2 regions of the Peribacillus sp. NPDC097225 genome follow, and region 1 is predicted to be linked to the other one. Evidence: predicted binding sites of a transcription regulator. Region 1 holds the regulator's gene; the other holds the start of a gene.
What was found. Region 1 encodes NrdR, which represses ribonucleotide reductase genes. Its sites were predicted from a motif close to AACACNATATATNGTGTT; they were not measured.

Region 1 (11,745 bases):
TTCTGACATTGTAGCTTCACTCCTTCTTTTAGTTACCATCCGTTTCAAGTTTCAGGGGGATACCAAGCAATTGCGCGGATTAAAACACAAAAAAGCCCGCCCCTGTATAAAACAGGGACGAGCTTAGTAATTAAATTAGCCCGCGGTTCCACCCTCGTTCCACTCTGCTTTTCACGGCAAAGTGACACTTGTAACTAGATAACGGCAGCTTCCCGTCAGCTCATAGTCGCAAAAAAATTGCTTTCCGAACCGAAGTTTAAAGGTGGTAAGTGTTCTATGCTAATAGGAAGCTTACAGCCTGCTGGCTTCCCTCTCTGTAAATTGGCGACTAGAATACCCGTGTCCTCATCATAACTTTTTGTTTTTAATAGTATGTAGGAAATTATAATTCGTTATGCATTGAAAATCAAGGTTAAAATTAGGTTTTACCCAAAATCCCCAAGATAATCATTCAGTGGCCTGCTTAAAGGCTGAAAGCGGCAGGACGGTCGCCCTTTCCTCGAAGATTCGAGTCATCGTTTGAATCAGGCCTTCCTCCTTATTATCCGTATAAATATATAAGCTAGCCGGTGCGATGGATAAGAGTGGTGCCCAAAGGACCGTATCAAGAAAGAATGAAATATCGGCCAGCAACTTCCTGTCAATCATGCTTGTCAGTTTTCGGCGATCCATCCTGCCGAGCTCATGATCATAGAATTGAAACCCGTCATGATTGACAAGGTGAAGCCTTGGTACCTTCGATTCCTGTTCATGCAGGCAATCCCTGAGCATCGCAATGAAATTTTGGTAATCCTGCTCGAGCTTATATTCATCGATGGCCCGAACAGCATACTTTTCCAACGCATGCTGAAAAGACCTTAACCGAAAGGTAGTGAACGAATCGAATGAAAAAGACACCTTTCCAGCCAATATACTCTGAAGGCCTTCTTCGATCAATTGCTTTTCCCTACTGAATAAACTGCCTCCACATTCGGTGTTTTCCGCTTCAATGATGGAAGAAGCTATCTCGATGATGGCATCAATTTCTTCTTGTTCTCGATAGAAAAATTTTCCGATGATGATTTGTTTAAGAACAGGAAGCGTTTTTTCTTCAAGTAAAAAGGAATGAAATGTTTCACTGAGCAGTGTCAGCCATTTATCGGTTTTTAGTTTGGACATATCGATAACGAGACCTTGTTGTGGGGAAAATTCAATATATGGTTGAACTTCTGTCCCCAAAGGATGGACAGAAACGAAATTCAGCAGTTTTAAAGCTTCCGAATCATTTTGGAACATAATTTGCACTACGACATCCCCCCTTCCCCCTTGCTTTACTTTTTTCATGTATATGGGAATAGGGGCTTATTTAGAAGTAAGATGGTGTGAAAGGGCAAAAAAAAGCAGCCTCTTTGTAGAGACCACCTTCCTTTACCTTCTGCGATTGATACCATCAAGCTTTACAGGTTCCGCTAAATATTGAATCCTCTCCAATACCCTTGCCGCTTTCACTTCTTCTTTCTCACCGCGTTGGGAATAAGTCAAGTGATTCTCCAGACCCTTCATATCAAAATTGGAAGTGAAAAACGTCGGTAAATTTTCAAGCATTCTAAATTGCAGGATGGGCCCTATGACTTCATCCCTTCCCCAGCTTGTCATCGATTCTGCCCCAATATCATCAAGCATCAGGACAGGCGCCGTTTTGACCATCTCTATTTTCTCGTTGACGGTATTATCACCGATTGAACCTTTCAGTTCCCGTAAATAATCAGGAACATAGACAATCATCGAAGAGATTTGCCTTTGCGCAAGTTCATTGGCAATCGCACCCAATAAATACGTCTTACCAACGCCAAACTTTCCGTATATATACAATCCCTTTTGACGTTTGCCAGGCTCATATTCCATGATGAACGATATCGCTTTTCCTAGGACGCCTAACCGTTTATTTTCATCGTCCGTTTGTGAAAAATCTTCAATCGTTGCCTTCAATATATCCTTGGGAACGTATAGACTGCGAATGAGCCTCTCCCGTTTCCGCTTCTCATCCTCTGCCAATTTCCTCGGACAGATTTCATAATTCAAATTAAGGGCCTTCCCTTGAACAACGAGCTTTGGATAATACCCATGCATCATATTGATGCACCCATCCAGGCTTGGACATCTATCACACTTGTTGCTCTGAGAAATGAATTCGTAAAGCTTACCTAAATTCTTATCAATCATTTCCTCTGTGACCGTTGAGCTATTGGCATTCAGAAAAAGGCGCACCTGTTCATTTTCAAAGATTTCCTGCTTCAACTGTTCATACCGTTTCTGGAAATCACCCGTATTGGCCAGTTTATTAAGCGATCTGTTAATCTTTTCCATCGTTTATTTCACCTCCAGCTTTCCACTGCTTCCACTTCTCTTGAAGTTCACGTTTTTGTTCACTCAGTTCAGGCTGTTCCGCTATCTGTTCAGGCTGTTTCTCCTCGTCCTGTTCAAGCCAGTCCGGAACCACTTCTTCTCTGATCGATTTTTTCCGGCCGCCTTTGGCAACGTTCTTGCTTCCTTGTGCCCACTCTTGGTATTTCCGGTGTTCATTTTTAGCCAGTTCCATCGCTTCTATGACTGTGGAAACCTTCAATCGTGCCCAATGACCTGCCAGTTTTTCCACATATCCCTTTGTGAATTTCATGTCTGTCTTAAGCATAACGTATTCGATTAAAACATTCACGACTCCAGGATTCAGCTTCTGATTGATCATTACACCTTCCACCACTTTTAAATCACCACTGGTCGGTTCCGCTCCTCCGGATAATTGCATGAGCCGATCACGCGGGGAAGTAGTCTCCAAATGGCGAATAAGCTCTTGCTCCTGTGTTTTCGGTTCATCCTTTTGCGTCCGTTCCCGTATAGGCTGTACACGATTGATCAAGGAAGGCATGTCGGCCTGGCGTTCAATTTGGTACCAGTCCCTTGCCGCTTTCCGAAGCAGCTCTTCATCGATCTCATCGTCCAGCGTTACGGCATCCATTACTAGTTTTTGCATTTCAAGCGGATTGATGCCATATAAAAAAGCTAGTTTGGCAATGGTATTTCTAATTTTAGGCGTAAAGGCCTTCTTGGGTACAATCGAGCTCTTCATCCCAGCGAACAAAAGATCAAAATCAAACAAGCCATCGAACCCCGAAGGCTCGACACCGTCAGATTGATCGATAAATTGCTGTTTAGGCAATGGGTTCCATTCGTTTTTGGCTTCATCCGTAACATAGAGGGAATCTAGATGATCTGATGAAAAAACCTCTGCAAAGGATTTCGTCACATATTCAAACTGGTCCGTTGCAATCGTGTCCACACAAAAGAATCTCTTCAGCCGGTTGAATTGGACTTTTCCTATTTTTTTATATAAATAGATATTCAGCATGCCATCCGTGAAAAACTGCTGCGGGGATAGGGGCGGATTCAATTCATAGATGAATTCCTTCGTATCCCCTTTCGATTTCTTGTACACATTCAGCAATCCGATTCCTTCAAGTAAAAGACGCGCTTCATATATATCGCCTAATTTCAGGCCAATGGTATTCATCAATTGATAATGGGAGGAAGCCTCCGACCAAAGCCGGTTCTCCTCCAACTCGCTCCATAACGTCATGTATAGGCTAATACAGATCGGTCCAATAAGAGGTTGGTACAGCCGTGTCAGTATTTTCCGATCATAATCATGAAGCAGCCCCGCAGAGGACACCATGTACGAATCCGCGGGGAGCAGTTCCTGCCAATGCATTGACATCTTCATTCAAACCTTTCAAAAGATATAGTGAAAAAAGAGCCAAAGTAAATCTTCAGCTCTACTTTCTTTCTTTATTTATTAAATCTTTCAGTTCATCGATAAATACATTAATATCTTTAAATTGTCGGTATACGGAGGCAAATCTCACATAGGCCACTTCATCAACTTCAGCCAGTTGGTCCATCACCATTTCACCGACACTGTCACTTTTCACTTCCGAAATACCCTGATTGCGCAATTCCTTTTCTACATAACTCGTGATTTGTTCTAGTTCCTTCAATGGAACCGGACGCTTTTCACAAGCCCTGATTAGTCCACGCAGGATTTTATCACGGCTAAACTCTTCCCGAGTCCCGCCCTTTTTCACGACGATCAACGGCGTCTCCTCGACCTTTTCAAAAGTAGTGAATCGAAACCCGCATGCCTCGCATTCCCGGCGTCGTCGAATCGATTTACTTTCATCGACAGGCCTGGAATCGAGCACTCTCGTTCCGTTATATTGACATGATGGACATTTCATCATTACCAGCTCCGTATTTTAAGTGATACTCCTAATCAAACTTCCCTAAGGAATACTATTTTATCTTAATCTTATATAAAAGGGACAACCAGTACAAGTAAAAAGTGAAACTTCAGGTAAAGGATGTGTGTACTTACTATGTAAATGCCTGTTAATGGAGCTTTTCCATGAGGGAAGAATGGCCATTTCATGGCATCAAAAAAGAGATGCATATATAGCATCTCTTGTTAACCCGTTTATTATAAAGCACCCATTTTAGTTTTTTTCATTTGCACGGGACCAAGTCCACGTGGAAGTTCAATATTCTCGCGCGTTTGTGCATTCAAAGCCTCCGCGATATAATCGGCTGCAATATTAGGATCTAAGTTGCCGCATGTATAAACATCAATGCTGGCATATCCATGTTCCGGAAAGCTATGAATGGTCAGATGTGATTCAGAGATAATGACGACCCCGCTCACTCCTTGTGGAGCAAATTTATGGAATGCCACCTCGCGAACCTCAGCACCCGATTTCAGTGCAGCATCGACGAAGATTCTCTCAATTAAATCAATATTGTTCAGTTTTTCAAAGTCACAACCCCAAAGTTCAGAAATGACATGTCTTCCCATCGTTTCCATCGTGTAAGCTGTTTCCATATTCTGTTCCCCCTTACATAATTAAAAATTCTGAATCCTTAATAACTACCACGGGGGAAAGTTAGTCCAAAGAGGTCCTAACCCTTTAAGTAGCCATTACGCAAACTCCCTTTTTAGGAAGTTCACGATTCATAGTATATAATGTATGGATTTCTTTTGCAACTGCATTTTGCATTTTTGGAAATTTAATCATTAATTGTTAATCTGACAGGACCAAGGAATTAATACACAAGGTTCCGTAACTTTCCTAAACGTATCCATAAAAATAGCCCGTTAAACATATAACGGGCCATTACTCTTATTTAACTGACATTTGAACTTCAGAAGCCTTCGTCAACTCCGAAGCCACCAATTTTACAAGATCGACTACTCGATTGGAGTAACCCCACTCGTTATCGTACCAAGCCAGAATTTTCACTTTTCTATCACCAATCATCATCGTCGACAGACCATCGATGATGGCAGAATGCGGATTGGTCTTGAAATCACTTGAAACAAGCGGTTCTGTTGTATATTCCATAATTCCTTTAAGCTCATTTTCTGAGGCATCTATGAAAGCCTGATTCACTTCATCAATCGTAACATCACGGTTTAAATCCACAACAAGGTCGACTAAAGAGACGTTCGGCGTCGGTACACGTATGGCCATACCATGAAGTTTGCCCTTCAATTGAGGCAACACCAATGAAAGAGCTTTAGCTGCCCCTGTAGTCGTAGGGATGATACTTTCTGCAGCCGCACGGGCACGCCTTAAATCTTTGTGCGGGTTATCGATGTTATTTTGGTCATTCGTATAAGAATGGATGGTTGTCATCAAACCATTGTCTATGCCGAACTTTTGATCAAGTACTTTGGCAACCGGTCCAAGGCAATTAGTCGTACACGACGCATTCGAAATGACGAAATGCTTGTCGATTTCTAACGCTTCCTGATTTACGCCCATCACAATGGTAACGTCTTCATTTTTACCCGGCGCGGAAAGGATGACCCTTTTTGCCCCTGCTTCTAAGTGCATGGCGGCTTTAGAACGCTCATTGAATTTACCCGTAGCTTCGATTACAATATCTATATCCATCTCTTTCCAAGGCAATAGCTTTGGATCGCGATTATTTATCAGTTGTACACGTCGTCCATTCACTACAAGAGAATCATTTTCGGCAATGATTATGCCGTCAAACTTCCCATGAATTGTATCATACTTCAATAAATGGGCTAACGTTTCAGCGGGATAGCTTGCATTAATGGCAACGATGTCCAGACTCTCATCTACTATTGCCTTACGGAAAACCATTCTTCCAATTCTTCCAAATCCGTTAATCGCTATTCTTGAATTCATTTATCGGACCCTCCTGAATATATTAATGTTATACTTAATACCCTTCATATGTAATTAGTATAACACATTACTCTTGAAATGTGTTAATAAAAAAGCGGATTTCTTCCTTTTTCAAAACAAAAAGGAAGAAACCGTTAAAGTCCCTTCCTTTTCCACTCTATAGGATCTCCCATTTCTTAAGTATTTCAACAACCTGCTTTTTGGTTTCTTCTATATCGCCATTATTATCGACGATGGCATCCGCTAGTTCCTTTTTATCTTTCAAGGGCATTTGCGAATGGATTCTCGCTAAAGCGTCGGTTTCCGTCAACGCATTCCGGTTCATTAATCGCTCTAGTTGAACCGATTCATCCACGTATACCAAAAGTGTCCTTTCCACCATGAACGTCAGCTTGCTTTCGAACAGGAGTGGAATGTCCATGAATACCGTTTCCGCTCCAGCAGCAAGGGCCTTTTCCGTTTCTTGGCGCATCCAATTTCTCACGGCAGGATGTACGATACGATTTAAAAGCAACCTTTTTTCTTGATCGTGAAATATGATCGAGCCTAACTTTGCCCGGTCGATCCTTCCATCAGACAATAAAAGATCTTCCCCGAAAGCCTTCACCACTTGTAGGTAGGCCTCTTCTCCAGGTTCCACGACTGCACGGGAAGCCACATCCGCATCCACTATCACGAAACCCAATTCTCTTAAATACTGACTGACACTACTTTTCCCACTGGCAATTCCACCAGTGATCCCGATGATTTGTCCCATAAGCTCCCCCTTTTCCCCGTTCTTTATAACTTGAATAATCCGATTAAAATCAGTAATACCCCCGGAAGAAAGGTCAGATGCTGCACGATTTTATTATTGGAAAGCAATTTGCCGGATTGAAGTCCGCTCCCGATAAAGATGAAGCTCATCACGGCAATGCAAAGTGCAAGAATGATTGGGGAAATCCCCATCATGGCAGCTCCCACTCCGGCACCGAACGCATCTAGCGATAATGCGAAGCCCAGTACAAGCGCCTCGATACCGGTAATCGTCCCTGATCTATCAAAATCGGCATTCATTGGTTTTTGTAAGATATTGATAGCCACTCCAAGTGATTTAATTTCAAAATTGAAGATGATTTTTTCGTGATATCGCTCATCATTCGTTTCCTTCTCGGGCCTAAAATATTGGTACACCATCCACGACCCCAAAAGTACGAGGATAATGCCCCCTGTTTTTTCTGCGGCCCCGACAGAGATAAGCTGACTGATGAATTCACCGATGACCATCGCAATACCCAAGCTCATTGCCGAACAGACCGATACGACAGCAATGGATTTCAAGGGTATTTTCACCTTGCGCATACCGAACGTCATGCCCACACCGAAACCGTCAATACTTACTGCAAAAGCAAGAAAAATAATTTGTAGCCACATCGGAATGAATGCTCCTTCCCATCTAGTTGCTACCCCAGTATATGGAAAGAGCCCATCCGATGTGTTTTATCAAATGATTACTTATTTGGCTGGCAAGTCGGGCATATATGTGTGCCCCGTCCTGCGACGACTAGCTTTTCTAACGCGGTACCGCAAATTTTGCAGTTTTCCCCTTTGCGTCCGTATACATTCAGTTCCAACTGAAACATGCCGATTTGACCTTGTGAGTTGACGTATGAACGTATCGTGCTCCCGCCTTTTTCCACCGCTTCGCTCAAAGTGGCGATGATTTCGGCATGCAGTTTTTGAATTTCTTCCAGTGTGAGGGTGGAAGCCACTCGTTCCGGATGAATGCCTGAACGGAATAAGGATTCGTCCACATATATATTACCGATCCCGACCACGACGGTTTGGTCGAGTAGAACAGGTTTGATTTTCCTGCTCGTTTTCGCAAGTTTTGCACGAAGTCCCTCGACGGTGAATTCTTCCGATAGTGGTTCAGGACCTAAATGCAACAGAGGCATTTGCACCATTTCTTCTCCTTTACGAAATAAATGCATCGTTCCGAATTTGCGGACATCCCGATACCTAAGCTCACTGCCATCCGTGAAGGTGAAGATGACATGGGTATGCTTATCGTAAGGTTCCTCTTTCGAATGGACCCCGTATTTCCCTTCCATCCTTAAATGGGAGACCATCGCATAGTCGTCCATGTTGAAAATGAGGAACTTGCCCCGACGGCCAATGCTGTGGATCGTCTGACCCCTTAATGCATCTTGAAACTGTTCAACTGGCTCAGGTGCCTTTATGATTTTGGGCCAGAAGACGGAAACCTCCAGGATTTCCTTTCCTAAAACAAGCTGTTCCAATGTTCTTCTGACGGTTTCCACTTCAGGAAGTTCTGGCATTATAATCACCTATCTTCATTTATTTAGCATCGAACCATGTTGGTCCATATGCATAATCCACTTTGAGTGGAACGTTCAATTCAATCGCATTTTCCATTTCTTCCGGTACGATTTTCATCAGGATCTCGAGCTCCTCCGGTGGTGTTTCGAAAATCAATTCATCATGAACCTGCAGAAGCATCCTCGTTTTAAGCCCTTCTTTTTTCAGGCGTTCGTTCATATTGATCATCGCTAGTTTAATGACATCTGCGGCACTTCCCTGAATTGGGGTATTCATCGCTGTCCTTTCAGCAAAACTTCTGATATTGAAATTACGGCTCGTGATTTCGGGAATGTAGCGTCTTCTTTGCAGTAATGTTGTACTGTATCCATTCTTACGTGCTTCATGAATGCTTTCTTCCATATAATCCTGCACACCAGGGAAGCTTTTGAAGTACCTCTCGATGAACTCCCCAGCTTCCTTACGTGTTATCCCAAGACTTTGAGAAAGTCCATAGTCACTTATTCCATAAACGATTCCGAAGTTTACGGCTTTAGCGTGTCTACGCATATTTGATGTGACTTCCTCGGAAGGCACATGGAATACATCCATTGCCGTCCTTGTATGAATATCCATCCCGGCCCTGAACGCTTCAACCAATCCACTGTCATTGGCGATATGCGCCAATACGCGGAGCTCGATTTGCGAATAGTCGGCTGCGAAGATAATCCAATCCTTTTCGGAAGGAATGAACGCCTGTCTGATTTTCCGACCTTCCTCTAGACGAATCGGGATATTTTGCAAGTTAGGGTCCGTTGAACTAAGGCGGCCCGTTTGGGTCAACGCCTGATTGAATCGGGTATGCACCTTATCCGTTTCCTGGTTCACCACTTTGAGCAAGCCCTCGATATAAGTCGATTGCAACTTGCCCAATTGCCGGTACAACAGGATTTCCTTTACGATATCATGCTGGCTTTCCAGTTTTTCCAGTACATCCGCTGACGTGGAGTAGCCCGTTTTTGTCTTTTTGTACACGGGGAGCTCCAATTTTTCAAATAAGATCACCCCGAGCTGTTTCGGGGAATTGATATTGAATGCCTCCCCGGCTAAATCGAAAATTCGTTCCTCAATGCTTCTTAAGCGGACAGCCAATTCCTGTCCCATCTTTTTCAGCCTTCCGATGTCCACCTTTACGCCCTGCCACTCCATATTTGCTAGGATGATGGATAATGGCAGCTCAAGGTCCGTTAACAAATCGTATTGTTCGAACTCACGCAACTTTTCGATCATCGGGTCTTTCAATGCAAAAATGCCCTTCGCTTTTCTGGCAATATGCTCACTAAGTTCTGCATCTCCAGGTATCTTCCTCTTTGCCCCTTTTCCATAAAAGACATCATCGCTCTCTAGCCGCACAAGCCCTTGCGTTTTCGTGATTTCCGCCACTTCATCTACAGACTCTCCGGGATCCAAGATATAGGAAGCTAGAAATACATCAAAATCAATGCCTTTTATATCGATTCCACGGTGGCGCAGAAGTACAACCGTACGCTTCGCATCAAAGACCGTTTTCTTTTTGGTATCATCCTCCGCCCATGTTTTGAATACTTCAGATGTCAGTACGGTTTCACCCGGGAAATAAAAATGTCCATGTTCATTACTGATGGAGATACCCAGGATTTCTGCACGATGGTAGTTATCCTCAAGAATTTCAATGTATAGGGCATTCTCATCGGCAAGCATATCCATTGTCAATTCTGAACCCGTCTGAACATGGATGTCTTCCTGTTCTAGCGGTTCCCCTCCTGATACGTCCAGTTTTTCCAGAAGAGTCGAGAAACCTAACTCTTTATAAAAGTCAATGACCTTTTCCTGATCCATTCCGTTATATTCCGTTTCGTCCACACCCACTTCAATGGGAGCTTCTCGTGTGATTGTCGCAAGCTCCTTACTTAGTAGCGCAAGGTCTTTATGCTCCTCAATCTTTTCTTTTAACTTCTGTCCGCTAACCTCATCAATCGATTGCAGCAGGTTTTCGACCGTTTCGAATTGATGCAGCAATTTAAGTGCCGTTTTCTCGCCCACACCGGGGATGCCTGGGATATTATCGGATGCATCGCCCATCAATCCTTTAAGATCAATGATTTGTACGGGGGAAAGGCCATACTTTTCATGGATATGCTTCGGTGTATACTCCTCGATTTCAGTGATGCCCTTCTTCGTAATCGAGACGGTCGTGTTTGGCGAAGCTAATTGTGTTAAATCCTTATCCCCGGAAATGACCTTCACCTCGAACCCATCTTTCTCGGCCTGAAGGGAAAGCGTTCCGATAATATCGTCCGCTTCATAATTTTCCAGTTCGTACCGTTTTATTTGAAAGCAATCAAGCAGCTCCCTTATGAAGGGGAACTGTTCAGATAGTTCCGGTGGCGTTTTCTGACGGCCACCCTTGTATTCCTTAAAGGACGCATGTCTAAACGTCGTTTTGCCGGCATCAAAGGCCACGAGTATATGGGTCGGCTTTTCTTCCTCCAGAATGCGATTGAGCATCATGGTGAAGCCATATACAGAATTCGTATGGACCCCTTTGTCGTTATTCAAAAGCGGAAGCGCAAAAAATGCGCGGTAAGCTATGCTATTTCCATCTATAAGTACTAACTTTTTATTCAAAATTGTCTTCCTCCAGTCACACCCGTTTTATGTAGGTCGGCTTCTATTAATCACACAAAAAAACCGTTCATCGTCTCTTTCCATTCTACCATGAGTGGAAGTGGAAAGAAAAATGAACGGCTATGCTGTTATTTAGTATTTCCCATTAACAAGCTTGCGTACGGCGAGTCGGATGGTAAAATGATAACCGTTTGATTACCGACCGTTTTTTTGTAAGACTCCAGCGTCCGGTATAGTTTATAAAACTCTGGATCCTTGGAAAATGATTTATTATATATCTTAGCTGATTCTCCTTCTCCTTCAGCACGGATGACTTCTGCATCAGCTTCCGCCGATGAAAGCATTTCCTTCACTTTTCGGTCAGTGTTTGCGATGGTCCGGTTTTTCTTCGCATCCCCTTTTGATAGATATTCCTGCGCTTTACTTTCCCGCTCGGATATCATCCGCTTATAGACCGACTCCTCATTTTCAGCAGGTAAATCCGTCCGTTTGATACGAACATCAGTAAGACTGATTCCATAGTTGTCCTTCA
Region 2 (11,745 bases), 350 kb from region 1:
AGGAATGGATCAAGTGACCTTGCAGCCTGCTGCCGGGGCGCATGGTGAATGGACTGGGCTCATGATGATCAGGGCTTTCCATGAAGCGAATGGAGATGTAAACCGTACGAAAGTCATCGTCCCCGATTCGGCCCATGGAACGAACCCGGCTTCGGCAACAGTTGCCGGACTAGAGACGATTACGGTAAAATCCAATGAATTCGGGCTCGTGGACCTTGAAGACTTGAAGCGAGTGGTAGGACCAGATACAGCAGCATTAATGCTTACGAATCCAAATACATTAGGCTTATTCGAAGAGGATATCCTGGAGATGGCACAGCTTGTCCATGACGCCGGTGGAAAGCTTTATTATGACGGGGCTAACCTGAATGCTGTTCTTTCCAAAGTGCGTCCAGGAGATATGGGTTTTGACGTTGTTCATTTAAATCTCCATAAAACATTCACTGGACCCCATGGCGGAGGAGGACCTGGTTCAGGTCCGGTTGGGGTGAAGTCGGATTTAATTCCCTATTTGCCTAAACCGATCGTGACAAAAGAGGGCGATCAGTTTGTCCTTGATTATGACCGTCCACAATCCATTGGAAGGGTCAAGCCCTATTATGGGAACTTCGGCATCAATGTAAGGGCTTATACGTACATAAGGTCAATGGGACCGGATGGACTTAAGGCCGTTACGGAGAATGCCGTCATCAATGCAAATTATATGATGCGACGTTTGGAACCATTTTTCGATTTGCCATATAATCGCCATTGTAAGCATGAATTTGTATTGAGTGGTCGGAGGCAAAAGCAGTTGGGAGTCCGTACATTAGATATTGCGAAAAGACTACTTGATTTTGGGTATCATCCACCAACCATATATTTTCCGTTAAATGTAGAAGAAGGAATGATGATCGAACCGACGGAAACGGAGTCAAAAGAAACACTGGACGCTTTCATAGATGCAATGATACAAATAGCCAAGGAAGCCGAAGAAACCCCTGAAATCGTTCAGGAGGCTCCCCATACCACGGTTATTAAACGCCTGGATGAAACATTGGCCGCTAGAAAACCAATTCTTCGTTATCAAGCATGATGCTGAAAAAACCCCTGCCAGATGGCGGGGGTTTTTTATTTGGTAAAATTCATATGTATCTCGGGAAATAACATGCTTGGCCTGTTAAGCATGAGTTCCCTATTGAACAGTATGATATGTTTCAAAACCGGATAAGATGTAAGGTTTAGGCAATTGGGCCTTATTTCTTCGCCTTGATCTTCCCTGTCCACATTTTGAAACCGCCTTTTAAGTGAAAAAGTTCCCTGTAGCCTTTTTTATATAGCATGGCTGCCGCTCTTCCGCTAATGATTTCACTTTGAGCATACAAGTATACAGGCTTGTCCTGCCTAATTTCCACTAAGCGGGTCTTCATTTGTGTCATAGGGATATTTCTTGCCCCTAAGATATGTCCATTATCAAAATCATTAGGTTCCCGTACGTCAATTAATTGAACTTTTCTGTAATTAGCGATAAATTCTTCCTGTGTTAAGGTTTTAACGATTTTACGTTGACGGAACCAATTAAATAGTGAATATGCAACGATGGCTACTATGATGATAATCAGTGTATATAAGATATCCAACCATAAAAACTCCCTTCTACCTAAACGAATACAGACAATGTCTATTATATAATTGGTTTCTCCAATAATCAAAAAAAATTTTATAAATATTTGGTGGAATAGCTTACTTTCTTTTTTACGTTGCTAAACTCTGGTAAACTACTACTTGTGAGTTTTTTTAGAGGGTTTAATAAGCCTACGTGAAAAGAGGGGTAATCGTGACGAAAGAAAAATGGGGATTCATTGATTCAGGCGATTGTTCACCTGCTTATAATATGGCAATGGACGAAGCACTCTTGAATTGGCAGAGTAATGGGGAAATCCCTCCCATGATCCGGTTTTACGGGTGGAACCCGGCTACATTATCCATCGGGTATTTTCAAAGGGCTGAGACCGAAATCGATTTGGCGGAAGTTGAAAGGCAAGGCTTAGGTTTTGTCCGTAGGCCTACAGGCGGTCGGGCTGTTTTGCATGAACATGAACTCACCTATAGCGTCATTGTCCCAGAGTCTTATCCGGGAATGCCGAATACAGTGACCGAAGCATATCGGGTGATTTCTGAAGGGATATTGAAGGGGTTCAGAAACCTCGGACTGGATGCCTATTTCTCTGTGCCTGAAACTGAACAGGATAAAGAGATGCTGAAATCTCCAAAGTCCTCAGTTTGCTTTGATGCGCCAAGCTGGTATGAACTGGTTGTTGAGGGAAGGAAAGTTGCGGGCAGCGCACAAACGAGACAAAAAGGTGTTATCCTTCAGCATGGAGCCATCCTGCTTGAACTTGATGAGGAGAAGCTATTTAGTGTATTCAAGTTCTCCGATGATAAAGTAAAAGAGAAGATGAAAAACAATCTGAGAAACAAAGCAGTGGCCATCAATGACATTGCTGGTAGAAAAATAACTATTTCCGAGGCGAAGGTAGCCTTTGAAAACGGTTTTTCTGAGGGTCTGTCGATTGATTTGAAACCATATGTGCTGAGTGAAAAGCAATTACAGGAAGTGAAGGACATCGCCAAAAATAAATATGAAAGTGATGACTGGAATTTTTTGAGGTAGAAAAAGAGGGGAAGCGAGAGTCGGGAATAAATAAGTTTTTTCAGATTTGTGTGAACAAGCATGTATTCCTTGTAACGTCAGTGCTTTGAAAGAGGCGGGCAAAATGCAATGTTCAAATTCATTGAAATCTGTCTAATTTTTATTATAAATCGACATTTTCCTCCCTTTTACTAACTCAATTAATTGATTCACCGTTTGACAAAATTAAAAGACAATCAACCACAACACAATATATAGTGGTTAAAATAAATACTTAAACACTACATGTTGAATTTTGTGTTTCGCTATGATAAATTTAGTGTAACTTGTTAAGCGAAACGGACATGTAGGTTACATATTGATTTTTGCAACAAGAACGGATCTGAAACATGTAAAGGAGAGGGAATTATGTCGGTTGTAATTAAAGAAGCTTTAAAGGTTGATCTAGAAAGGTTGAATGAAGATATATCTTTATTTCCCCAAGTTCATCCTGTAACGGCTGATATGAAAATGATGCATAAGGGCGTGTCCCGTCTAGTTATGCTTGACCGTTATTCTTTTAAGGATACTGAAAAAATCACACTCTCTGCTGGCGATTTTGTAGTATTGACAATTAAAGAAGATCCGAAATTTCCTGCACGTGGTCTTGGCCATATCGTTGAAATAGATTGGGAATCGAAAAAGGCAAAGGTTTTAGTGGATGAAGAGTTCCGCGGAGTGCTGGATAATCCGGAAGAAGTGGAAACAGGAATCATTAATCGGCCGCTTGATATCATCGAAAAGCCGCTTGAAATATATTACGAGCAAATTGCCAAGCGTAATGCAACTGGTTTGGCTTCAGTGGAAACGACTGAAGAAAAAAGAACGGAATGGTTCAATAAATTTTATGAAGAATTAAAGGACCTTAATTTCGTGCCGGCCGGCCGGGTATTATATGGCGCTGGTTCTAACACGGATGTAACGTACTTTAATTGTTATGTCATGCCGTTTGTACCAGATTCACGCGAAGGGATTTCCGAGCATAGAAAGCAAGTCATGGAGATCATGAGCCGTGGTGGTGGAGTCGGTACGAATGGCTCTACTCTCCGTCCAAGAAACACCCTTGCGAAAGGGGTCAATGGCAAGTCTTCAGGTTCTGTTTCATGGCTTGATGATATAGCGAAATTGACTCATTTGGTTGAACAGGGTGGAAGTAGACGCGGTGCCCAAATGATCATGCTTACTGATTGGCATCCAGATATTGCGGAGTTCATTATTTCAAAAATGCAAAACCCGAGGATTCTTCGTTACCTAATGGAGAACACAAAAGATGAAACCATAAAGAAATATGCATCGGATAAATTGAAGTTCACACCGCATACCGAACAAGAAACGGCGATGTACCAAGGAATCATTAATTATAAAGAGATTCCGGGTCTAGGTGGATTCAGTGAAAAAATCATTAGGGATGCTGAAGAAAAAGTTCGCGTAGGCGGAACGTATAGCGTCCACAATCCGGACTTTTTGACTGGTGCCAATATCTCAATCTGCTTAACCAAAGAGTTCATGGAAGCCGTTGAAAAAGATACGGAGTATGAGTTGCGCTTCCCTGATGTCGAAAGCTACGACGCGGAAGAAATGGCGATTTATAATGATGAGTGGCACAATGTAGGAGACGTACGCGAGTGGGAAAAAATGGGCCATAAAGTCCGGGTTTACCGTAAGATCCGTGCTAAGGAGCTTTGGAACCTGATTAACATTTGTGCGACGTACTCAGCAGAACCGGGAATATTCTTTATTGATAATGCCAATGAGATGACGAATGCAAAAGCTTATGGACAGCAAGTCGTTGCTACGAATCCATGTGGTGAACAGCCATTGGCTCCATTTTCAGTGTGTAACCTGGCAGCGGTCAATTTAGCTGAGATGGCGGATAAAGATAATAAGACCGTTAACTTCGAAAAACTTAAGAAAACAGTTGAAGTGGGCGTGCGGATGCAAGATAACGTCATTGATGCAACCCCTTATTTCCTAGAGGAAAACAAAAAACAAGCACTCGGCGAGAGACGGGTTGGATTAGGTGTCATGGGACTGCATGATTTGCTAATTTATTGTGAAACCGAGTATGGATCAGAAGAAGGAAAAATCCTGGTGGACAAAGTGTTTGAAACGATTGCTACGTCTGCTTACAGGGCTTCGGTTGAACTTGCAAAAGAAAAAGGCAGCTTCCCGTTCCTGAAGGGAACGTCGGATGAAGAAACGAATGAGCTTAGAACGCGCTTCACGAATACTGGATTCATGAAGAAGATGCCTGAGGATATTCGTACAAGCATTGCCGAGCACGGTATCCGGAACTCCCATTTATTGACCGTGGCTCCTACGGGCAGCACAGGTACGATGGTCGGCGTTTCGACAGGTCTTGAACCATACTTCTCGTTCACATATTTCCGTAGCGGACGTTTAGGGAAATTCATTGAAGTCAAAGCGGACATCGTTCAGGAATACTTGGATCGTCATCCTGAAGCCGATCCTGATAACCTTCCTGAATGGTTTATTTCGGCGATGGAATTGGCTCCTGAAGCCCATGCGGATGTTCAATGCATCATTCAACGTTGGATTGATAGCTCAATCAGTAAAACGGTTAACGCCCCAAAAGGGTATACCGTCGAGCAGGTCCAAAAAGTGTACGAGCGCTTATATAAAGGCGGCGCAAAAGGTGGAACGGTTTATGTAGATGGAAGCCGTGACAGCCAGGTTCTTACATTAAAAGCTGAAGAAAACCAAATGGAACAGCAGCTTGAAATGGATGGCTTAACAGATGTGGAAGAAAAGAAAAAAGTCGTTCTGGTTGATACCATCAATGAACTGCGTTCGACTAATGTAACGATAGGTTCGGAAGTGGGTAACACGTGTCCAGTTTGCCGTAAGGGTGAAGTCCAGGAAATGGGCGGATGCAATACTTGTACGAATTGTGGTGCCCAATTGAAGTGCGGGCTTTAAACCAGTAATGAAAAGATGTATCGTTCAAAAAAAACAGCCCTTTGGATTAAGATAGTCCAAAGGGCTGTTTTTTAATGTCTAGAGGATTTCAGTGTGATTTCAAGTAGAGGAATGTTCTATTATTGAAAACCTTTTTATGGATTCCTTAAATAAATATCCCCTATCAATTTTACTAAGTAATATTGATAGGGGATATTTATGCATTGGGTTCTTCTATTTCTTCTTTCAATTCTTTAAACCATTTTAAGTTCACTTGATGATGAGAACGAGAATTTTCGTTCATGCGGCGAAAATAATCGATTTTACCAGGAAATTCTTTTGTGATGGCTAGATAATCATCGAGGAGAGCAATTCGAGCTTCAGTCTGGTCAATTTGTGCTTGAATTAATTTTAATAATTTATATTTATCGAAATCATCTGCAAAGAGTAACGCCACATAGCATTGTAAGTTGACATATTCGGATTTAGTTCCAAACTTCACCATTAATTTTTCGAATTCTTCCATTCCTGAATTTGTGATAATAAAACGGTGGATTTCGCGCCCATTGCTTGAAATTGTTTGATGAACTTGTTCAATCAAGCCTTTTTCCTCAAGTTGTTGTAAGTTGTAATAAAATGAACCCTTCGTAAAGTTAACGATATACTTATAATGTCGTTTTTCCATTAAAGTTAGTAGTTCGTAGCCATGCGCTCCAGGATTTTGGATCAGCAGGCCAAGTATAAGCAAGGGGATTATGATTGCATCACCTTCATCATTTTTGCTTCAAATTCAGCGTATGTGATTTTGCTTAAAGCCATATTCATACTATGAATATAAATTTGTTCGGTTTTTGAATAGTCAGTATTGGTTTTTAATGATTGTTCTTCATTCGAAAGAGGTGTTAGGACATCGCACTTTTTCGAAAATGCCTCGTAGTAGCGATAACCAAATTTTCGTTGCGAAACAGCGTCCAAATGAATACCGTCCGGATTGGCTGTTAAGCCTTCTGCCGTTACAAAGTAACAGTTTTGCTGAGTATGAGCAAATCGGAGTAACTGTTCATTAACTTGTTGAGACTCTGTTGCGTATTTTCCAAAACCTATTTTCCCTAAAAAGTCACCAAGTCCACCAATGATTAAAGGGACATCTTCAAGTCCTAATTCTTTTCTTAAAGTATCAATAATCAGGACCAATTTCTCATAATATGTTTCATGAAGACCATGGTTGCTATCACTTTCGCCTTGGTGCCAAAGAATACCGCAGATTTCACTAGACTCAAGCGCAAATCGAGCTTCAGATAAAGCATGTTTAAAAAGGGTACCTTCTGGATGCCAATCATTTAAAGAACTGCCGCCTTCCGCACAAGGAATTAAGCCAATTTCATCATCAGGATTGACTTTCGACCATTCCTCTGCAAAAGATGCTGCGAGACTTACACCAGCAACAGGACGATCGTAATTAATCGGTTCGGTCATCATTTGCCATTGACCATTGCGTAGCATTTTTATTTTTTCATTATAGATAGGATCTACTTCATGCAAGAATCCACGTCCTGCCATATTTGACTGACCTAACATTAAAAAAGATTTTGTCATTTAATTTTCACGCCTTTGGATAACTGATATAGCCTAATTAGACTTTCATCATTATATAGTCTAATTAGACTATCGTCAACTTGTTTGTCTACAAGGAACTTTTACTAACGAAAAATATAGAATCCCATCATGCTGATTACTTTATATGTCATACTTAAACTTATTAAAAAGCTACAAAAAGTCGTCGAGGTAAGCTAAGGAGCTTTCCTCGACGACTTTTTGAGTTATTCCCTATTAGCATGTCCCAACCCTTTTTTTGGAAAATGTCTTTATGAAGTATTTTCAGTTTTATGGTTAGACTATTCATTATCAACATTAATGAGGTGTTTGAATGGAAAACCAGAAAGGTAATAGTAAGGTTAGCGTGTGGTGTATTGTAAGCATGGCTTCGATTCCTCTCGTTATGACCCTGGGGAATTCAATGCTTATACCCGTACTACCGGTTTTTGAAGAGAAAGTGAATATTACTTCATTTCAATCGAGTATGATAATCACCAGTTATTCGGTCGCGTCCATCTTTCTTATCCCCGTGGCGGGTTACTTATCTGATCGCATAGGAAGAAAAAAAGTCATACTACCGAGTCTAATATTAGCTTTAATTGGAGGATTGATTGCAGGGTTCGCATCCTGGAAAATGGACAGTCCATATACCTGGATAATCATTGGGCGGATCCTTCAAGGGATTGGAGCATCTGGGGCGTCACCTATTATTCTTCCGTTAGTGGGGGACCTTTATAAGGATGACGATGAAAAGACCAGCTCGACGCTTGGCATCATCGAAACGTCAAATACGTTCGGCAAAGTTTTAAGTCCGATTTTAGGATCTTTGTTTGCAGCTGTCCTTTGGTTCCTTCCGTTCTTTTCTATTTCCTTTTTTAGCCTGATCTCAATCATTTTCGTATTCTTTTGCATCAAGGTTCCAAAAAATGAAGATGAGCCTCTTAAGTTCAAGGAATTCTTAAAAAAAACGAAGGCTACCTTTAAGAAAGAAGGAAAATGGCTGTCCGTAGTCTTCATATTGGGTGTTTTCGTCATGCTCATTCTTTTTGCGGTGCTATTTTTCTTATCGGATAATCTGGAGAAATTGCATCATCTAAAAGGAGTGAAAAAAGGCTTTATATTGGCTATCCCTTTATTATTCCTGTGTATCTCCTCTTATATAGCGGGAAGGAAAATCAAAGGAAGCATTCCTTTGATGAGAAAGATCATTTTGGTCAGTTTAATACTGATGTCGGCAAGCGTGGCATTTGTAGGATATACAAAGGACAAACTCGTGATCATGCTCATTCTAGTGAGTATATTGGGGATTGCCATTGGGGCGCTACTTCCAACATTGGATGCGCTCATCACTGAGAATATCGAAAAGGAACAACGAGGAACCATCTCGTCTTTTTATAGCGCGGCCAGGTTTATCGGTGTCGCGGCAGGACCACCGCTCATGTCTGTGTTAATGAAAAATCATTTAAACATGAGTTATATTATTTCCGCCGTGATTGGTCTCATCTTGCTATTCCTCGTCTTTAAAATCATTAATAAAAAAACATTGAAACCGGACGACAAGAAAGCCGAATCCTAAAGGAATCGGCTTTCTCTTTGTTGTATCTGTCAGTTGTTTTCCATTTGTTGGCCGATTTCTTTTTCGGCCAGCTCAAGATTTGCACTTCTTAAAATGGAGTACTTGTCGACAGAGTCTCCAGGGATACGCTGTGAAGTTGGATTTTCATTAACTGTGACAGTCATTTCTTTATTTTCGGTTACTTTTCGGAATGCATTTTGCTTCTTTGACATATTGCATCTCCTTTCCATTATTTACAGAATAAAAACCATCATGAGGATTTTAGAAGTGGCAAAAGCTATCCTTATATATAGGTTGTCTAGTTTAACTAAAACTATGACCGGATCGGTCAATGAATGGAGATGGATATGAAACCCTTTATCCCACAGCTTGTTTATATCGAACCACGGGCCCTTGAATACCCCTTAGGAAGAGAACTGAAAAAGAAGTTTGAGGACATGGGTATCGAAATCCGTGAAACGACCTCTCATAATCAAATTCGGGACTTACCCGGAGATAATGATCTTCAAAAGTATCGTGTAGCTAAATCCACACTGGTTGTAGGTATCAGAAAGACATTGAAATTCGATACCTCTAAACCTTCGGCCGAGTATGCCATTCCTTTGGCCACAGGCTGTATGGGGCACTGTCATTATTGCTATTTACAGACAACGCTTGGTACCAAACCATATATAAGGACCTATGTTAATCTGGATGAGATTTTTGAGGCTGCAGAAAACTACATGAACGAAAGAAAACCAGAAATTACCCGTTTCGAGGCCGCTTGTACATCTGACATCGTCGGCATTGACCATTTGACACATTCATTAAAACGGGCTATCGAATACTTTGGCAAAAGTGAATATGGTGTGCTTCGGTTTGTAACCAAATTTCATCATGTCGATCATCTCTTGGATGCAAAGCATAATGGTAAGACAAGATTCAGGTTCAGCATCAATTCAAGGTATGTGATCAAGAATTTTGAACCTGGTACCTCAAGCTTTGACGAGAGGATAGAGGCAGCACGAAAAGTGGCGGGTGCGGGCTACCCATTAGGATTCATCGTCGCGCCCATTTATAGGCATGAAGATTGGCAGGGAGGGTATTATGAACTCTTCCAACGATTGAGCGAGGGCTTAAAAGGAGTCGACATACCGGATTTAACGTTTGAATTAATACAACATCGCTTTACGGGGCCTGCTAAAAGAGTGATTCAAAAAAATTATCCCAAAACAAAGTTGGAACTGGATGAAACCAAACGGAAATATAAATGGGGCCGTTATGGAATCGGTAAATACGTTTATCAAAATGAAGAAGCAAAAGAGTTGGAAACGACAATAAGAGAGTATATAGAGGAATTTTTTCCGAAAGCTGTAGTTCAGTACTTTACTTAAAGAGAAAAGTTTCGCCAAAACAGTCATAATAAGCCCTGCTCCTGCTTAAAAATGAATAGACCGGGTGGGGAGGGCAGCTATGATCATTGACGGCGTATTTTCCGGAGGCGGGATAAAAGGCTATGGATTATTGGGTGGATTCCAAGAGTTGGAGGAACGTGGATTTACATTTCATAGAACTGCAGGAACAAGTGCGGGTTCTATTATAGCTGCCTTCATAGCAGCTGGGTATACAGGGGAAGAAATGGAGAAACTCTTTATTGATATAAACCTATCTGGTTTATTGGATAGGAGACACGGTCTTATACCGATTCCTTTTGCAAAATGGCTCTTAGTTTATTGGAAATTGGGATTATACAAGGGGGAGGCATTAGAAAAATGGGTAGCTCAAAAACTGGCTATCAGAAATGTGGTTACCTTCAAAGATCTTCCCCCTCACTCTCTTCGCATAATCGCTTCGGATATCACAAATGGGAAGTTGGTCGTCCTACCTGATGATTTGAAGAACTATGGGATTGACCCTCATACTTTTTCAGTGGCTAAAGCGGTAAGGATGAGTTGCAGCATTCCCTATTTTTTTGAACCAGTCAAGCTGAACGTAGGGAAAAGTACGGCCCTATTCGTTGATGGAGGAGTATTGAGCAACTTCCCCATGTGGTTATTCAATTCTGAACATGTACGAAAGGAACGACCCGTCATCGGTTTGCGATTGAGTGCGGATGAAATATGGAAGCCACATGAGGTAGGAAACGCAGTGGAGTTATTCTCGGCCCTGTTCAAAACGATGAAGGATGCTCACGATGCACGTTATATATCCAAAAAACATGTTAACAACATCGTGTTTATTCCGATGAAGGGGATTTCCGCGATGGATTTCAATATGAATGATGAGATGAAGGGGGAATTAATAGAACGTGGACGAATTTACACAAGGGAGTTTTTAAAACGATGGACCTATTAAAAAGAAAAAAATCGGGCTCCTAAAATGAGGCCCGATTTTTCTTTTTATTTTTTTTTCCTTCAATGACCGTCAAGTGACTCTCCGTTTTCTTACGTGCTAAACCTTTCTTGGACGTTTTCGCTGCCGAAAAGCTAGCCACATTATCCTTTTTCGAAGTTTTGCTCTTTAGCCGCTTTTTCGACTGACGTGCAGCCTTACGAAATGCCTGTTGCTCTTTTTTCACTGGCTTACTCTTTGTTAATCCGGTGTAGATCATATAAATAATCCCAGCGACCGCGGCAATAATCAGAATATTCTTTAGGAGTCCGATTGGGTCAGTAACCATTCTGCTTATCAGTCCGAAGACTCCGAGGGCGATGATTCCGTATATCAAAATAGATATGAAACGTTTCAACAAAGACACCTCCTTAAGAGCATCATAAGCATTTTTAGCTTATTTTAAACATTATCCATTCAAAATATTCCCAAAAAATAAAGAGGGAGTAATACTTATCATATTATTCCGAAAGTCAGTTATAAGTGTTTTACACAATAACATCCGAGTCTAAACCTTCCTCCGTACTTTTTTCCATCTTTAAGAGCTCATTGAAGGAAGCGAGTGCAACCTCGACCTGATCGTCTGAAGGGGATTTTGTGGTTAACAATTGAA

Region 2: the regulator NrdR is predicted to act here: its motif matches at 2,877-2,894, upstream of ACIQXH_RS01860 (vitamin B12-dependent ribonucleotide reductase).

The regions. Positions count from the first base shown of each region.
Region 1 is NZ_JBIWDJ010000001.1:717,031-728,775, forward strand. Features, by position in the region: gene thrS (threonine--tRNA ligase) at 1-9, opposite strand, end outside; gene ytxC (sporulation protein YtxC) at 448-1,275, opposite strand; gene dnaI (primosomal protein DnaI) at 1,408-2,346, opposite strand; gene ACIQXH_RS03585 (replication initiation and membrane attachment family protein) at 2,333-3,751, opposite strand; gene nrdR (transcriptional regulator NrdR) at 3,810-4,271, opposite strand; gene speD (adenosylmethionine decarboxylase) at 4,511-4,891, opposite strand; gene ACIQXH_RS03600 (glyceraldehyde-3-phosphate dehydrogenase) at 5,208-6,245, opposite strand; gene coaE (dephospho-CoA kinase) at 6,403-7,002, opposite strand; gene ytaF (sporulation membrane protein YtaF) at 7,026-7,658, opposite strand; gene mutM (DNA-formamidopyrimidine glycosylase) at 7,736-8,566, opposite strand; gene polA (DNA polymerase I) at 8,586-11,213, opposite strand; gene hflC (protease modulator HflC) at 11,342-11,745, opposite strand, start outside.
Region 2 is NZ_JBIWDJ010000001.1:369,533-381,277, reverse strand. Features, by position in the region: gene gcvPB (aminomethyl-transferring glycine dehydrogenase subunit GcvPB) at 1-1,075, shown strand, start outside; gene ACIQXH_RS01870 (rhodanese-like domain-containing protein) at 1,236-1,619, opposite strand; gene ACIQXH_RS01865 (lipoate--protein ligase family protein) at 1,817-2,653, shown strand; gene ACIQXH_RS01860 (vitamin B12-dependent ribonucleotide reductase) at 3,041-5,611, shown strand; gene ACIQXH_RS01855 (PadR family transcriptional regulator) at 5,808-6,347, opposite strand; gene ACIQXH_RS01850 (sialate O-acetylesterase) at 6,344-7,186, opposite strand; gene ACIQXH_RS01845 (MFS transporter) at 7,518-8,762, shown strand; gene ACIQXH_RS01840 (hypothetical protein) at 8,792-8,974, opposite strand; gene splB (spore photoproduct lyase) at 9,110-10,135, shown strand; gene ACIQXH_RS01830 (patatin-like phospholipase family protein) at 10,215-11,096, shown strand; gene ACIQXH_RS01825 (SA1362 family protein) at 11,116-11,490, opposite strand; gene ACIQXH_RS01820 (DUF1385 domain-containing protein) at 11,621-11,745, opposite strand, start outside.